DNA from 4 places in the Pandoraea pulmonicola genome. Region 2 is predicted to be linked to each of the others. Evidence: predicted binding sites of a transcription regulator. Region 2 holds the regulator's gene; each other region holds the start of a gene.
The links. Region 2 encodes LexA, which represses DNA repair genes until DNA is damaged. Its sites were predicted from a motif close to ACTGTATNNNNATACAGT; they were not measured.
Positions count from the first base shown of each region.

Region 1: RO07_RS01640 (ATP-dependent helicase) is a predicted target of LexA. The motif match lies at 1,988-2,005, and genes of this name have one in related genera.
Region 3: imuA (translesion DNA synthesis-associated protein ImuA) is a predicted target of LexA. The motif match lies at 2,254-2,271, and genes of this name have one in related genera.
Region 4: RO07_RS18890 (DUF2471 family protein) is a predicted target of LexA. The motif match lies at 1,929-1,946, and genes of this name have one in related genera.

Region 1 is NZ_CP010310.2:379,627-383,345, forward strand. Features, by position in the region: gene RO07_RS01620 (hypothetical protein) at 1-5, opposite strand, end outside; gene RO07_RS01625 (PDDEXK family nuclease) at 2-577, opposite strand; partial or broken gene RO07_RS26480 (chloride channel protein) at 725-916, shown strand; gene RO07_RS01635 (DUF72 domain-containing protein) at 924-1,856, opposite strand; gene RO07_RS01640 (ATP-dependent helicase) at 2,114-3,719, shown strand, end outside.
Region 2 is NZ_CP010310.2:2,508,714-2,512,432, reverse strand. Features, by position in the region: gene cysT (sulfate ABC transporter permease subunit CysT) at 1-273, opposite strand, end outside; gene RO07_RS11095 (sulfate ABC transporter substrate-binding protein) at 299-1,255, opposite strand; gene lexA (transcriptional repressor LexA) at 1,586-2,239, shown strand; gene RO07_RS11085 (hypothetical protein) at 2,407-2,820, shown strand; gene RO07_RS11080 (enoyl-CoA hydratase/isomerase family protein) at 2,935-3,719, opposite strand, start outside.
Region 3 is NZ_CP010310.2:4,070,181-4,073,899, forward strand. Features, by position in the region: gene RO07_RS17275 (Y-family DNA polymerase) at 1-1,426, opposite strand, end outside; gene imuA (translesion DNA synthesis-associated protein ImuA) at 1,356-2,240, opposite strand; gene RO07_RS17285 (Nramp family divalent metal transporter) at 2,386-3,696, shown strand.
Region 4 is NZ_CP010310.2:4,428,835-4,432,553, forward strand. Features, by position in the region: gene RO07_RS18880 (GGDEF domain-containing protein) at 1-1,032, shown strand, start outside; gene RO07_RS18885 (glutathione S-transferase C-terminal domain-containing protein) at 1,069-1,788, opposite strand; gene RO07_RS18890 (DUF2471 family protein) at 1,975-2,457, shown strand; gene RO07_RS18895 (3'-5' exonuclease family protein) at 2,515-3,719, shown strand, end outside.

The sequences.
Region 1 (3,719 bases), 2.1 Mb from region 2:
TTCATGCTCGTGTCTCCTCGGAACTCTCCTCGCCGAATTGGTTGCCAAACTCAAGGCAGGCTTCGTACTTCTGCAATAGTCGACCGCAAAAATCCTGTCGTCGAATACAAACGTCAATGTCCGCCCCATTCCAGCAGAGAATGGTCGCCGGCTTGACGAAGCGCACCAGCGCTCTCGCCGCCGTGGTGTAATCGCCGCTGGTGAACATGCAGCCGATCAGCGTGGGCGGGCGGCGCATCAGTTGCGCGTGCAGTTTTGCGATAGGGGTGAAGTTGAGATTTTTCTTCACTCGTTCGCGGCGATCCGAGTAGTCTTTGCACTCGATCATCGCCGCGAGATTCCCGACATAAACCATGCCATCGATTTGCTCCGCGTTCGATGTGCCCAGCAACGCCACGGTATACGGCCACCGCACCCTCGCGCCGCTCAACTCGAATCCCTTGAGCACGAGATACTCGAGCGCTTTTCCCGCATCCCATTCCGGTGTCGAGCAGTGGGCGATGGCTTCCCACAGCCGGGCGACGTCGCGCCAGCCGTAGTGTCTTACCCGTTCGATGTAGTCCCTGTCGGCCGTCATGGGGAATGCGTTGTGTGAACCGGATTCCGATTCTAGGCGGGGTGGCGGGGCGCGAACGCAGAAGGGCCGATTTATCGGAATGCGCCGATCGGGTTCGGCATTTCGGCACAAGAAACGTCACGCATTGCGAGGGGCCGCGCTTCCTGATTCAGCACACCGCTCGCCGGCGCCATCTTCGGCAAAGCCCTATTCACGATCGTCACACTCGGCTCCGGCTTCAAGGGCGGGGAGGTCACACCGCTGTTCTACATTGGTGCAACACCCGGCAATGCGCTCTCGCACATCCTGACGCTGCCCGCCGGTATCGGCTTCGTTGCGGTGTTCGCAGGCGCGGCAGATCGTCGTGTCACCCCATTGTGCGTGCGAGGCCAGCGATCGCTCGCTGGAAGGCGGCGGCATTCTTCATGCCCTGATCTTCGTGGTTCGTGTTGAAGAGCACGTGGGTGTCGTCGGCGAGTGCGGCGATACGCTGCACTCGCGCCGAAATGTCGATCAGCTCGCTCGCACTGTATTCGTAGACGAACCGCCCCGACGAGGCTGTGATATCGCGCCGGTGCCATGCCGCCGCATTGCGGCCGTGCAGACGTACGACGCATAGGTCGTCGCGCGTCGCGGCCCACACCGCCGGCACCGTATTGTCGAACCCGGTCGGGCTGTCGACGATGGTATGCGCCGCCCCGGTCTCTCGCAGCATTGCCAGCGTGGCGGCCTCGCGCGACGGCGTATCGAACCAGCTCCGGTGACGAAATTCGATAGCGTGTCGCTCGCCCTCCAGGCGTCGTGCCGTCTCGAAGACCAGTGCCCGCCCGGCGTGGTCGTTGCGCACACGCGGCGAAAACTGGAAGTGAATCGCCGTCAGTTGCCCGCTCTGACGCAACGGCTCGATGGCTTCGAAATAGCGGCGCCAGAGTTCATCGGTCAACTCGGCGGGAATGTCGGCGGGCGCGATCTCTACATTCCCGCGCGCCGACCTTGCCGTGGGCACTCCGAGCGCGCCCGCGATATCCGACGGAAGCGCGGCCAACGGCGTCATATGCCCGGTGAATGCGCGAAACGCCTTGATGTGGAAGCGAAACGACGGCGGTGTGCGTTGCGTCCAGCGCCACGCGATGGCGGCATCCGGCAGGCGGTAATAGCTGCTGTCCACTTCGACCAGATCGAATCGCGACGCGTAGTGACGCAGTCGAGCTTCCGGCGTGTCGACGCCCGCCGGATAGAACCGCCCGCACGCGATGAGCGTTGGGTCGGTCCAGGACGAGGTGCCGGTGCGAATGGTCATGATGTCGAGGTGGACCGCGCGGCGTGCCGGTGCGGCGGCGAGCGGAAAGCGGCGGAAGAAATGGTGGAAGAAGCGATAGAAGAAGCGGTGAAACCCGGATGAGACTCGATGCGCGTCGAACCCATCGTTATAATGTATGAATATACAGTATTCGAAGTGCGGATCCGCGTCCGCGTGCCTCGTGGGTCGAGGTTCGCACTCCGCCGTCCGTACCCGTTCGTACCCGTTTCTCATCGGTGTCCCCGCCGTTTTTCCCGATGCTTCGCATGTCAGAACAGCCGACAGCAACCGCCCGCGACCCGTGGGCCGAACTCAACGATCGCCAGCGCGAGGCGGTCGACCATGGCGTGGGCGACGATGGCTCGGCCGGCGGGCCGTTGCTCGTCATCGCGGGGGCGGGATCGGGCAAGACGAGCACGCTGGCGCACCGCGTGGCGAACCTCATCGTGCGCGGTGCGGATCCCAATCGCATCCTGCTGCTGACGTTCTCCCGCCGCGCGGCCGCCGAAATGGAACGACGCGTGGGGGCGGTGCTGCAGAAGGTGCTGGGATTGGCCTCTTCGCAGCCCCCGGGGCTACCGTGGGCGGGCACGTTTCACGCCATCGGCGCGCGCCTGCTGCGGGACTTCGCCGCGCGCATCGGCCTCTCGGAAGCCTTCACGATCCACGACCGCAGCGATGCGGAAGATCTGCTCGGCCTGGCGCGCCACGAGTTCGGCTTTTCGAACACGCAGTCGCGGTTTCCGCTCAAGGGCACCTGTCTGTCGATCTATTCGCGCGTGGTGAACAGTCAGGCGCCGCTGGCCGAAGTACTCGCCAAGCACTTCCCGTGGTGCGCCCAATGGGAGGCGCAGCTCAAGACGCTGTTCGGCGCGTACGTCGATGCGAAGCAGGCGCAGCAAGTGCTCGACTACGACGACCTGCTGCTGTACTGGGCGGAAATGATGCGTGCACCGGAACTCGCGCGCGAGCTCGGTGCGCGTTTCGATCATGTGCTCGTCGACGAATATCAGGACACCAATCGCCTGCAGGCGCAGATCCTGCTCGCGATGAAGCCGGATGGCCGCGGCCTGACCGTGGTCGGCGACGATGCGCAGTCGATCTACGCCTTCCGGGCCGCCACGATCCGCAATATCCTCGACTTCCCAGGCCAGTTCGCCGAACCGGCGCACGTGGTCACGCTGGAGCGCAACTACCGCTCGACGCAGCCGATTCTCGATGCGTCGAACGCCGTCATCGCCGAATCGAGCGAGCGCTACGCAAAGGCGCTGTGGACCGATCGCCAGTCGACGCGTCTGCCGCAGCTCGTCAATGTGAGCGACGAATCGGGGCAGGCGCGCTGGGTGGCCGATCAGGTGCTGGCGCAACGGGAGACAGGCATCCGGCTGATACAGCAGGCCGTACTGTTTCGCACCGGCAGCCACAGCGCGGCGCTCGAGCTCGAACTCACGCGACGCAACATCCCGTTCGTGAAGTTCGGTGGATTGAAGTTTCTCGAAGCCGCGCACGTGAAGGACATGTTGTCGATACTGCGCTGGGCACACAATCCGGCGAGCCGGCTGTCGGGGTTTCGCGTGGCCCAACTCGTTCCCGGCATCGGGCCGGTGAGCGCCACGCGATTGCTCGACGCCATGGCGCAGTCCGCCACGCCCGCGCAGGTGCTGGCCGAATTCAAGCCGCCGTCGGCCGCCGCGAGCGATTGGCGCGGTTTCGTGGATGTCTTCATGGCGTTGCACGACACGCGTCTCGCCTGGCCCGCCGACGTCGATCTGGCGCTGCGCTGGTATGCGCCGCTGCTCACGCAGCGCTTCGACGACGCGGTGGTGCGTCAGGCCGACCTGGAGCAGCTCGCGCGCATCGCGG
Region 2 (3,719 bases):
CACCAGCACCCACGCCAGAATGAAGCCGAACACGGCATTGAGAAGCGCCGCCGCGAGCGAGATCCCAAACGTGAGGCGGTACGACGCCAGCACGCGCGGCGAACCCACGGCGGCCACGAAGCTCGCCCAGTCGAGCGAACTCGCCTTGATGAAGACCATCAGCAACGGCACCAGCACCACGAGGCTCAGGTACGCGACGGTGTAGCCCATCGTCAGGCCGAAGCCCGGCAAGGCACTCGGCTTGCGCCAGAGAGGAAACAGTGCGGTACTCATGCGATGGTCCCCTTTCGCTGTGCCGTTACTTCTTAGTGTAGATCTGGTCGAAGATGCCGCCGTCGGCAAAGTGCTTCGCCTGCGTCTTCGTCCAGCCGCCCAGATCGGCGTCGACCGTATAGAGCTTGAGCTTCGGATACTGCGACTCGTACTTCTTCGCGATTTCCGGCGAGCGCGGACGGTAGAAGTGCTTGGCGGCGATTTCCTGCCCCTGCGGCGAGTACAGCCATTGCAGATAGGCCTCGGCGACCTTGCGCGTACCGCGCTTGTCGACGTTCTTGTCGACCACCGCCACCGGCGGCTCCGTCAGGATCGACGACGACGGCACGACGATGTCGAACTTGTCCGGACCGAGGTCCTTCACCGACAGCAGCGCCTCGTTTTCCCAGGCGATCAGCACGTCGCCGATACCGCGTTCGACGAACGTGGTCGTCGCCCCGCGTGCGCCCGAATCGAGCACGCCGACGTTCCTGTACAGCGCCTTGACGAAATCCTGCGCCTTCTGCTCGTTGCCGCCCGGTTGCTTGAGCGCATAGAGCCATGCGGCGAGGTAGTTCCAGCGAGCGCCGGCCGAGGTCTTCGGATTCGGCGTGACGACGCTGATGCCCGGCTTGACCAGATCGCCCCAGTCCTTGATCTGCTTCGGATTGCCCTTGCGCACGAGCAACACGATGGTGGACGTGTACGGCGTGGCGTTGTCCGGCAGACGCTTCTGCCAGTCCTTGCTCACGAGGCCGGCTTGCGCCAGTTCGTCGATGTCGGCCGAGATGCCGAGCGTGACGACGTCGGCGGGTGCGCCATCGAGCACGGTGCGGGCCTGCTTGCCCGAGCCGCCGTGCGAGGCCTTCACGTTGACCGTGTCGCCCGCGATCTGCTTGTAATGCGCTTCGAAGGCCTTGTTGTAGTCGGCGTACAGTTCACGCGTCGGATCGTACGACACGTTCAGCAGCGAAACACTCGCCGCGTGCGCCTGAATCGCCATGCCGGCGGCCAGCGCCACCGCACCCAGTCTGCCCAATACGCTTGCCAGCTTCTTAGCTTTCGATCCCCGTGCTGCTCTGCTCATGACTTGCACTCCTCGTTTGCTTACGTGTGGTAGGACGCCAGTCTATGGGGGGCGCTAAATAATTAAAAATAATTATTTTTCTTTTGTTTATGCCGGAATAAGGATTAGCGATTTCGTGCTGATGACGGCAGCCGGCCAAAATCGCGTCGGATGTCGACGAACTTCATGCACTACATGAAGTTTCGCTTGCCTTTTTGCAAACACTGTACAAAAATACAGCCACCTGTGCTTCCATACAGTAATGCCATGATCAAACTGACTGCCCGTCAACAGCAAGTCTACGAACTGGTCCGACAAGCGATCGAGCGCACCGGCTTTCCGCCTACGCGCGCCGAGATTGCGGCCGAACTGGGCTTCTCCTCGGCCAATGCGGCGGAGGAGCATCTGCGGGCGCTGGCGCGCAAGGGCGTGATCGAACTGGCGGCCGGTCAGTCGCGCGGCATCCGCCTCAAGCGTCTGGACGAAGCTGGTGGCGCGCATCAGTTCACGTTGCCGCATATGAGCCTCATGCAACTGTCGCTGCCGCTCGTCGGACGTGTGGCCGCCGGTAGCCCGATCCTGGCGCAGGAGCACATCGAACGCAATTTCCAGTGCGATCCGAACATGTTCGCGCGCCAACCCGATTACCTGTTGAAGGTGCGCGGGATGTCGATGCGCGACGCCGGCATTCTCGATGGCGACCTGCTCGCCGTGCAGAAGGCCGCGGACGCACGCGAAGGTCAGATCGTCGTGGCGCGTATCGGCGACGACGTGACCGTCAAACGATTTCATCGCATCAAGGGCGGGGTCGAACTCATCGCCGAGAACCCCGACTTCGAGAACATCCATGTCGATGAAGGAAGCGGTGACTTTGCGCTGGAGGGGATTGCGGTTGGCCTGATCCGCAACAACGACCTCTAGGCGTCTGTCCGGGCGCGCCGCGAGAGCGACACGCGCCACTCCCTGAAGATTTGCATTTCCGTCTGCGCCGGGCTGGGTCCGGCGCCCGTGCCCTGCTGCGCCTGTGATTTGTGAAGCGATGCAACGGGATACGCCCCTCCGACCCATATTGGAAGAAGGATCGCATCATGGCTCGACTCTTTGGTTTGCTGCGTACGTCGCTGGGTGAAGCGCGTGTTCGGGTGTCGTCGCAAGCGCGTCTGTCCGCGGTGTACGGTTTGTCCGCGCTGTCCGGCCCGTTCGCCGCGGCGCCCGCCACGGCGCGTTCCTATACCGTGCCGGTGCGCCCCCGCAGTACGCTGCTGCCGCGCACGCTGACGTCGGCAGTCGCATCGGCGACGCGCCGCGCATGTCCCGCCGGCAAGGCCGTCAAGGCATCCCGCGATGTGCGCGACCGTAACGGGAACGGAAACGGACATGCCGCTCACGACGTGCGCGTGTATCGCGATGTGTCGCACATCGTGATGGTCGGCAGCATTGCCGACATCTGCCGCAGGCTCGATCAGGCCGTCGGCGAGCAGTTCTGCCAGGCTGCGGTGTAAGTCGCAGGCCGAAATCCGGGAGGCGCCGTCTGAAGAATCTATGGCGCCAGCCGGGACCGCCCATGGCCGCGTTCGTCGACGAACCGATCGCGCAGGCAACCAGTCACGCCACCATCACTGCCCCAGATCGCGCAAGGGGTTGTCTGCGCCGCGGCGCTCACCTTCGAAGAAGCGCGCCACATCGGCGTGCGTCACCGCTTCGATGTTCGCGTGCTGCCAGCGCGGCTTGTGATCCTTGTCCACGACCAGTGCGCGAATCCCCTCCACACCTTCGGCGCCCGTACGGCCATCGAGGTTGAAGACGCTGCGCATCATCAGCCACTCCTCGCGCAGCTCGTCGGCCAACGACAGTTTGCGGGCGCGGCGCACCTGCTCCAGCGTGACACAGACCATCAGCGGCGAGCGCTTGGCACGCAGCAGGTCCTCCGTCTCTTCGGCCCACCCCGAATACTCGCAACGCGCTTCCCGCTTGAGCGAGTGAAGAATGGCTGGCATGTCGGGCAGACCGAAATGATGATCAATGACATCGCGCAACGGCGCGAGCTTGCCCGGGGCAATGCCGGCGGGCGGCAGGCTCTCGCGAGCAAAGTTGCGCGCCGCATCGAGCACGGCATCGGCGTTCTGCCACTCGCCGTTCGCCAGCAATTCGCACAGCGCAGGCAGCGAGGCGCGCGGCAGCACCGCGTCGGCCAGGCCGATTTCACATGCGTCGACAGCACCGAACACGAGGCCGGTCGTGCCGAGATACTCGCCGAGACGCCCTGCGAGATTCGCGAGGAAATACCCCCCGCCGACATCAGGGAACAGCCCGATAGCCGTTTCGGGCATCGCCATGCGCGTCGCTTCGGTCACGATGCGCAGCGCGGCTCCCTGTGAGACGCCCATGCCGCCGCCCATCA
Region 3 (3,719 bases), 1.6 Mb from region 2:
GGGCGTCGAGCAGCCACGCCGGCCGGGGTGGCAATCCTGCGGTGCACACGTTCGCGTCCTGCCCCTCGGGCGGCGTGCCGCCGGTCGCACCGTACGGCACGCTGACGAAGGCTTGCTCCGGCCGATGATCCTCGCGCACCCGGAGCTGCCGCACGTGTTCGTCGCCGACACGGGCCGACACGCGTTCCATCAATTGCACGAAGTCCTGCCGGGCGCGTCCCGGCTCGGGCAGCAGCGCGCCGCTGCGCAGTTCGTGTGCGGCCGTGTGCGTGACGTCGAGCCGCAGCGTGAGCACCGGTGCGACCAGCGGCGAGCGGGCCAGTCGCTCCTTGCATAGCGACAACAAATGCGCGGGCGCCGCACTCGCTTCCGCCAGACGGATGTCGAAACGCGTAGGGGCGAGCGTGTGTCGGCCGAGCGGCTCGTGTTCGAGCACAAGCGTCAGCGCACGAGCGGCAAGTTGCCCGGCACCGAGCCACCCCGTGAGTTGCGCGAGCAGACGGCGCAGTCCGAAGAGCAACACCTCGATATCGTGGGTCAGCGACGGCAGCGGCAGTACCGCCTCGAAATGCGGCGGCGCGCGATACCAGTCCGGCGCTTCGGGCGCCTCGCCATAGACGCGCGCCAGCGCCCCCGGCAGCGCCGCCCCGCAGCGGCGCCTCACGCCGGCGGCGGGCAACGCGCGCAATTCGCCCAGCGTCGCACATCCGATCTGCGCGAGCCAGTCGAGCCACGGCCGCGCCTCGGGCAGCAGCACGACCGGCAACGGATCAAGCTGCTGCGGCAGTGTCGCCAATGATGGCGGCAACAGGGGCACGGACATCGTCGCTGTTGTCGTTGCTGTCGCCGTCGATGCGGCAGTCCCCGCCAACGCCCGATGATCCGAGGCGCGTGCCTGCATCGCGGCTTGCAACGGGCAGTGAGAGGACGCATGAGAAACGGTATCGCTGGGCACGGCCCCTCGTGCGTGCGCCAGCAACGCCGCCGCGCCGGCCGTGGCGGCAATGCCCAGCGACGCCCGATGTCCGAGCGCTTCGGCACTCTCGAGCACCTGCGCGCACAGCGACGCAAGCCCACCGAACAGCCGCAGACTCGGCGCCGCATCGATCAACACACAATGTGGCGAAGCGATGGCGACGTCCGGACCGAAGCGCAGCAGCGCCAGTGCCAAGGCTTCCAGGGCGAGCGTCTCGGCGGCTTCGTCACGATCGCGAAATCGTACCTGCGGCAGCAAGGCCAACACGCCACCACGGCGCATGCCGGGCTGCACACCGGCGGCCCGCGCCGCCTCGCTCGCCTGCCAGACACGCGACTGCGCCAGCACGACCGTGGTGTCGACGGATATGCCCGGCGCATCAGCCCGCGTACGCGGAGACGCGATCTCGAGCGCCAGATACGGCAGATGCAGGGCTATCCAGCAAGCCATGCGGAACTCCAGAAACAACAGCAGAAAAAGAAGACGAGGGCATCGGTTCGGCGCGATGGGTCTCCCCCGACGGATCTGGCGTGACGGGCAACGGCGCCTCCTGGCCCTCAGCACCCGCCACCGGTTGCGACGCTCGCGTATAGGGCGCGGGCAGTGTCAGCCAGAGCGGTTCGAGCCGAGGCGGCCCGCGACGCTTATGAAACTGCACGCCCAGGCGGCTGCTCTCGCCTACGGTCAGCCCCAGTCGCAACGGCGCGGCAGACGCCGTCGCCGCCTCCCCACGTGGACGCATTACCCAGGCCAACGTCTCGCCACCGCCGGCAGCGACCTGCAGGCGCCGGATCTGCTCGGCCGTGGCCGCTGGCAGCCAGGCCAGCACGGCGCCGCAGCACGCGCTCCTGAGCGCCTGCTCGGCACACCAGAGCATGTCCCGATCCTCGGCACGGGCGCCTTTCGCTGCGCGTACGCCTCGTGCCCCGGACGCCTTTCGCGCCGGCCGCATCACCACGCTGAGCCAGCGCAGATCGATGCCCCACCCCGCCAGCGCCGGCGCATACGGCAGCATCGGCGGTGCAATCACCATCACCGGCTTCCCCGCCTGCGTGAGATCGCGCAAGACCGGTGCCAGCAACCGCCACTCGCCAATGCCAGACCGATCGCTCAGCAACTCCGTCACCGCGCCATGCGGCCACCCGGCGCCAGGCAACTCGGCGTCGAGCGCGGCAAAGCCGGAGCGATGGCCGGCGCGGCGGCAATGCGCCAACTCACTGGCACGCCACAGCCCGGCAGGCAAAGACGAAAGCGGTAGGGCCATGGCGCACCCAAATACTGTATGAATATACAGTATAGCAGTTCGCACGCACTTTACGTGACCCTTGCGGCGGCGTTTCTCTTGCGGCCTGTCACAAGCCCGGCTACCGTTGGCGTCACTCCCAGTTCTCCCACTCCGCCCCATCTTCATGCCGCTGCCGACTACCGCCACTGCCCCGTTCTGTCCCGCCGAAGTCAAAGGCAGTATCGTCATCGACGCCCGCGAATCGCGCTGGACCAAACTCAAGCGCTTTGCCGGCCCGGGGTTGCTCGTCGCCATCGGCTACATGGACCCGGGCAACTGGGCGACGGACATTCAGGCGGGCTCGCAATTCGGTTACTCGCTGCTCTGGGTGGTGGCGCTCTCGAGCCTCGCGGCCATCTTTCTCCAGATGCTCGCCGCGCGGCTCGGACTGGCGGCCGGACGCGATCTCGCCCAGGCGAGCTACGATCGCTACGGACGCACGGGACGCGTCGTGCAATGGATCACCGCCGAAATTTCGATCATCGCCTGCGACATCGCCGAAGTGCTCGGTTGCGCCCTCGCCTTCAAACTGCTGCTGGGCGTGCCACTCGCGTGGGGCATCGTGCTCACCGCGCTCGACACGATGATCGTGCTGGGTCTGCAGGGCAAAGGTTTCCGTCAGATCGAAGCCATCGTGTTCGGGCTCATCGGCACGATGGCTTTCTGCTTCGTCGTGCAGGTCGCGATGGTGCCGCCCGACTGGCATGCCGTGGCTGCCGGCCTCGTCCCCGGCGCGCCAAGCCATGACCGGCGCGACGCCATCGTGCTGGCGCTGGGCATCGTGGGTGCGACGATCATGCCGCACAACCTGTATCTGCACTCGTCGGTCGTACAGACCCGACGCGTGACCGGCGGCAAGCGCGGTCACCTCCATGACACCCTCACGCTGGTACGCATCGACACATGGGTCTCGCTCGTGTTGGCGATGTGCGTGAATGGGGCAATTCTGATTCTTGCGGGTTCGGCCTTTCATGCGAGCGGCCAGACCAACGTCACCGACATCGAGCAGGCCTACCGGCTCATCACGCCGATTGCCGGCAGCGCCGCCGCGTTCCTCTTCGGCATCGCGCTGCTGGCCTCCGGACAGAGCTCGACGCTCACCGGCACCATCGCGGGGCAGGTCATCATGGACGGCTTCCTGCATCTGAAGATCCCGTGCTATCAGCGGCGGCTGATCACGCGCGGCCTGGCGCTCGTGCCCGCGCTGATCGGCGTGCTCTGGCTCGGCGACGGATCGTTGGGCAAGCTGCTCGTGTGGAGTCAGGTGCTGCTCAGCCTGCAACTGCCGTTCGCGGTGTGGCCGCTCATCCGTTCGGTGAGCGATCCACGCATGATGAATGGCAATGCGATCCGATGGCCGGCGCAAGTCGTGGCATGGACGCTCTTCACGGTGATCACCGCCACCAACCTGCTCCTGATCTTCGGCCTCGACTGAGATATGAATGATGTATGAATTGT
Region 4 (3,719 bases), 1.9 Mb from region 2:
GCCCTGCGCGGCGTGGTGCCCGATGTCCTCTCGATTCCCGTCGCCAACATCACGCTCGCGGGCGGCCTGCTGCTCTATTACGCGGGTTGCGCGCGCTTTCTCGGTCAACCGCAGCACTGGCGCGCGTTAGGGGCGTTGCTGGGCGTGTTCTCGGCCGCCATCCTGTTCTGGTTCTACGGCGTCGACAATCCCCAGGCGCGCGTCATCCTCGTCTCCGGTTTACACGCGGCGATGCTGCTTGCCACGGCCGTGCTCATCGTGCGCCACATCCCGCCGCGCCGTCACCCCTACAACTACTGGCTCACGGCCGGTCTCGCGGCGGCCTTCGCCATCGGGCATGCGATCCGGGGCCTGGTCTTCGGCATGACGCCCGCGCCTGGGCCCGAGGTGTTCGCCCCCACGACGTTCAACGCCGTGATGCTCACCATCGGCTCGATCGTGATGCCGGCCATGACCATGGGCTCGGTGCTGATGATTCACGATGCGATGCTCGCCACGGCCGAGGAAGCCGCCAACCGCGACTACCTGACGGGGGCGCTCTCGCGCAAGCGCTTCGACCTGATGGCACGTCAGGAGATGGGGCGCGCGCTGGCCCGCGGCTGGCCGCTGTCCATCGTCGTCATCGATCTCGATCACTTCAAGCAGATCAACGACACGCACGGCCATGCGGGGGGCGACACCGTCCTGCGCGAGTTCGTGAAGCTCGTGCGCGACACGCTGCGCGAGGGCGACTCCTTCGGGCGTCTGGGCGGGGAAGAGTTCGCCGTGCTGCTGCCCGGCACCGATACCGGCGGCGCGATCCGCATTGCCGAACGTCTGCGCACGCAGGCGAGCCGCCATCTCGTGGCCGGACCGTTCGGCGTTTGCCACTACACGCTGAGCGGCGGCGTGGCGACCTGGCACGAGAACGAGAGCTTCGAAGCACTGTGCATGCGCGCCGACCGCGCGCTGTATGCCGCCAAGATCTCCGGGCGCAACCTCGTGCTCTCCGACGTACTTTCCAGCGACGAGACAGCCCCCGAGGCGGGCTGAGTCAGCGCCACTTCACGTCGTCCCCACCGAGCGCGCTCAACGCCCCGAGCCGTTCCCGCTCTCCGCGAAGAACTCGCGGTGCATGCGCGTCACGTAGGCCGTCAGGTTCGGATGCTTCCCGATTTCATCGCGCAACGTCATGCGGAAGTGCGGCGACGCCGCGCTCCCGATGAAACCGAAGGCGGTGGCATCGGCGCCGCACGGCTTGTCGCCGAAGAAGTACGGCTTGTCGCCGAGCAGCTCCGCGGTCGCCAGAGCGCCACGCGCGAGCAACTGCGCCCGCTCCTGCGACGTGAAGCGCGACGTACCCTGCCCGTGCAGCGTGCCTCGAACCTTGCGGCGGATGAACGCCTGCGCGAGCGGCCGCACCGGCCAGGGAATCGCCTTGAAGAACGACGCCGGTCCCTTGGCGAAATTCTCGTCGTCGCACCAGCGCTCTTGCACCACGTGCCAGTAGAAATGGTCTTCCAGCGCCTTTTCGAACATCCATGCGGCGCCGCGTTGCTCGGGCGTGAGCCCGGCGTCGAAGTCGAAGCCGTACTTGCGCTCGATGTGCAGCCGGATCAGCGTGGAGTCCGCCACGATCTGTCCGTCGTCGTCGAGATACGGCAGCTTGCCCTTGGGGGCGCGTCGAAAGCCGCCGCGGTCCGTCCGATACGGCAGGCCGGCGAGCTTGAGCAGCATCTCGGCCTTGACCACGAAAGGACTGGCGTCCGGCATCCCGAACGCGGGGCCGAAGGTGTACAGGGTCAACATCAGGGGCAGCTCCTGTGCAGTGGGAATGGCGCAGAGTATTACATGCCGACGCCGACTCGTTTTCAGCGTTTACCTGCTTTACAGGCAACACAACCGCCCGCCGAAGGCTGTGCAGAGGGTCCCCGAGACCTGACTCGCACACTGTGAATTTATACAGTATTATGTTCCCCAATCGAGGAACGTCTTATGGAAATCATCGACTGGGATCAACTGGCGCTAAGCGCCGCCGAACGCGACCTTGCCGGCATCGTGCGGGAGATTGCCGCGCGCTACGAACTTCGCCGCCACGCCGGACACGAGACATCCGGGGGTGAGGCCGCGGCCGGCATCATGTCGGACCGGCTGGACTGGCGCACGCTCGTCGCAATTGCCGACGAAGCGGAAGCCGACATCGGCCTGCACGCCCGGCACGAAGCCTGGGTGCTGGCCAGTGTTCTGCGCCTGCCCGGCGACGAGGCCTTGCGCCGCGCCGGCGAACTGCCGCCGCTCGATGCACCGGTGGACCTGCAATGGCCGGACGCACCCGCGCCCGCCGTGTTCCGGGCCATCGTCGCCGCATTCGCCGGCGAAGATTCGCACGGCGAGGATGCCGCGACGCTGATCCGATCCGCAGCCGCCGCGCCGGCCGCTTCCGCCATGCCCGCACGCGGTTCGTCGTGGGCGGCCTGAGCTGCTCGAGCGGCCTGGGCGACCTCGCTCACTTCGGATAGCACAACACACAGCGACATGATGGAAATCGCCGTCGAATCCGCGCAAGCGAAGGTCGCTGCCGAAGCGATCGATCCCGACGTGCTCGCGCGCTCGCTGCCTGCGCCGATGGTGTTCGTCGATCTGGAGACGACCGGCGGCAACGCGCTCGACGACCGCATCACCGAAATCGGCGTGGTCGAAGTCGGTCCGCACGGCGTGGAACAGTGGAGCACCCTGCTCGACCCGGCCGAACCCATCCCGCCCTTCATTCAAAGGTTGACCGGCATCACGAACGAAATGGTGCGCGGCCAGCCATCGTTCGGCACACTCGCCGAAGGTCTGGCGGAGCGACTGCACGGCAAGCTGTTCGTCGCGCACAACGCGCGGTTCGACTACGGCTTCCTCAAGAACGAATTCAAGCGCGCGGGCATTGCGTTTCAGGCGGACGTGCTGTGCACCGTGCGTCTGTCGCGCCTGCTGTTTCCCTCTGCCGCGAGGCATGGCCTGGATGCCCTCATCGCACGCTTCGGCCTCGCCCCGCTCGGGCGCCATCGGGCGCTGGCCGATGCCGATCTGCTCTGGCAGTTCTGGCAGAAACTCCACACCGTCTACACGCCCGACCTGATCGCACGGGCCGTGCAGCGCGTCACGAAACGCTCGAGCCAGCCGCCGCAATTGCCCGACGAAGCGATCGACGCCCTGCCCGACGGCCCCGGCGTCTACCTCTTCTACGGCGAAGGCGACACGTTGCTTTACGTCGGCAAGAGCGTCGATGTCCGGGCGCGCGTGCGTTCGCACTTCTCCAGCGATCACCAGGTGGCCAAGGATCTGCGCATCTCGCAAGAGATCCGGCGCGTGGAAGTGCGACGCACCGTCGGCGAGCTGGGCGCCCTCCTGCTCGAATCGCAGTGGGTCAAACAACTGCAGCCGGTGCACAACCGCCTGCTGCGCCGTGCGTCCAGTCTCTACAGTTGGCAACTCGGCGCGGATGACGACACGCCACAACTGGTCAATGCGAAGACGGTCGACTTCGCAAGCGCCGGGACGTTGCATGGCACGTTCACATCGCGCAGCGGCGCGGAGAGCGCGCTGCGTGCGCTGGCGGACGAGCACCGGCTGTGCTGCGCCCAGCTTGGGCTGGAGAAGGTCGCGGCAGACCGGCCGTGTTTCGGCTATCAGGTCAAACGATGTGACGGCGTCTGTGTCGGCGAAGCGCCGCTCGACGCACATACCGCGCGCGT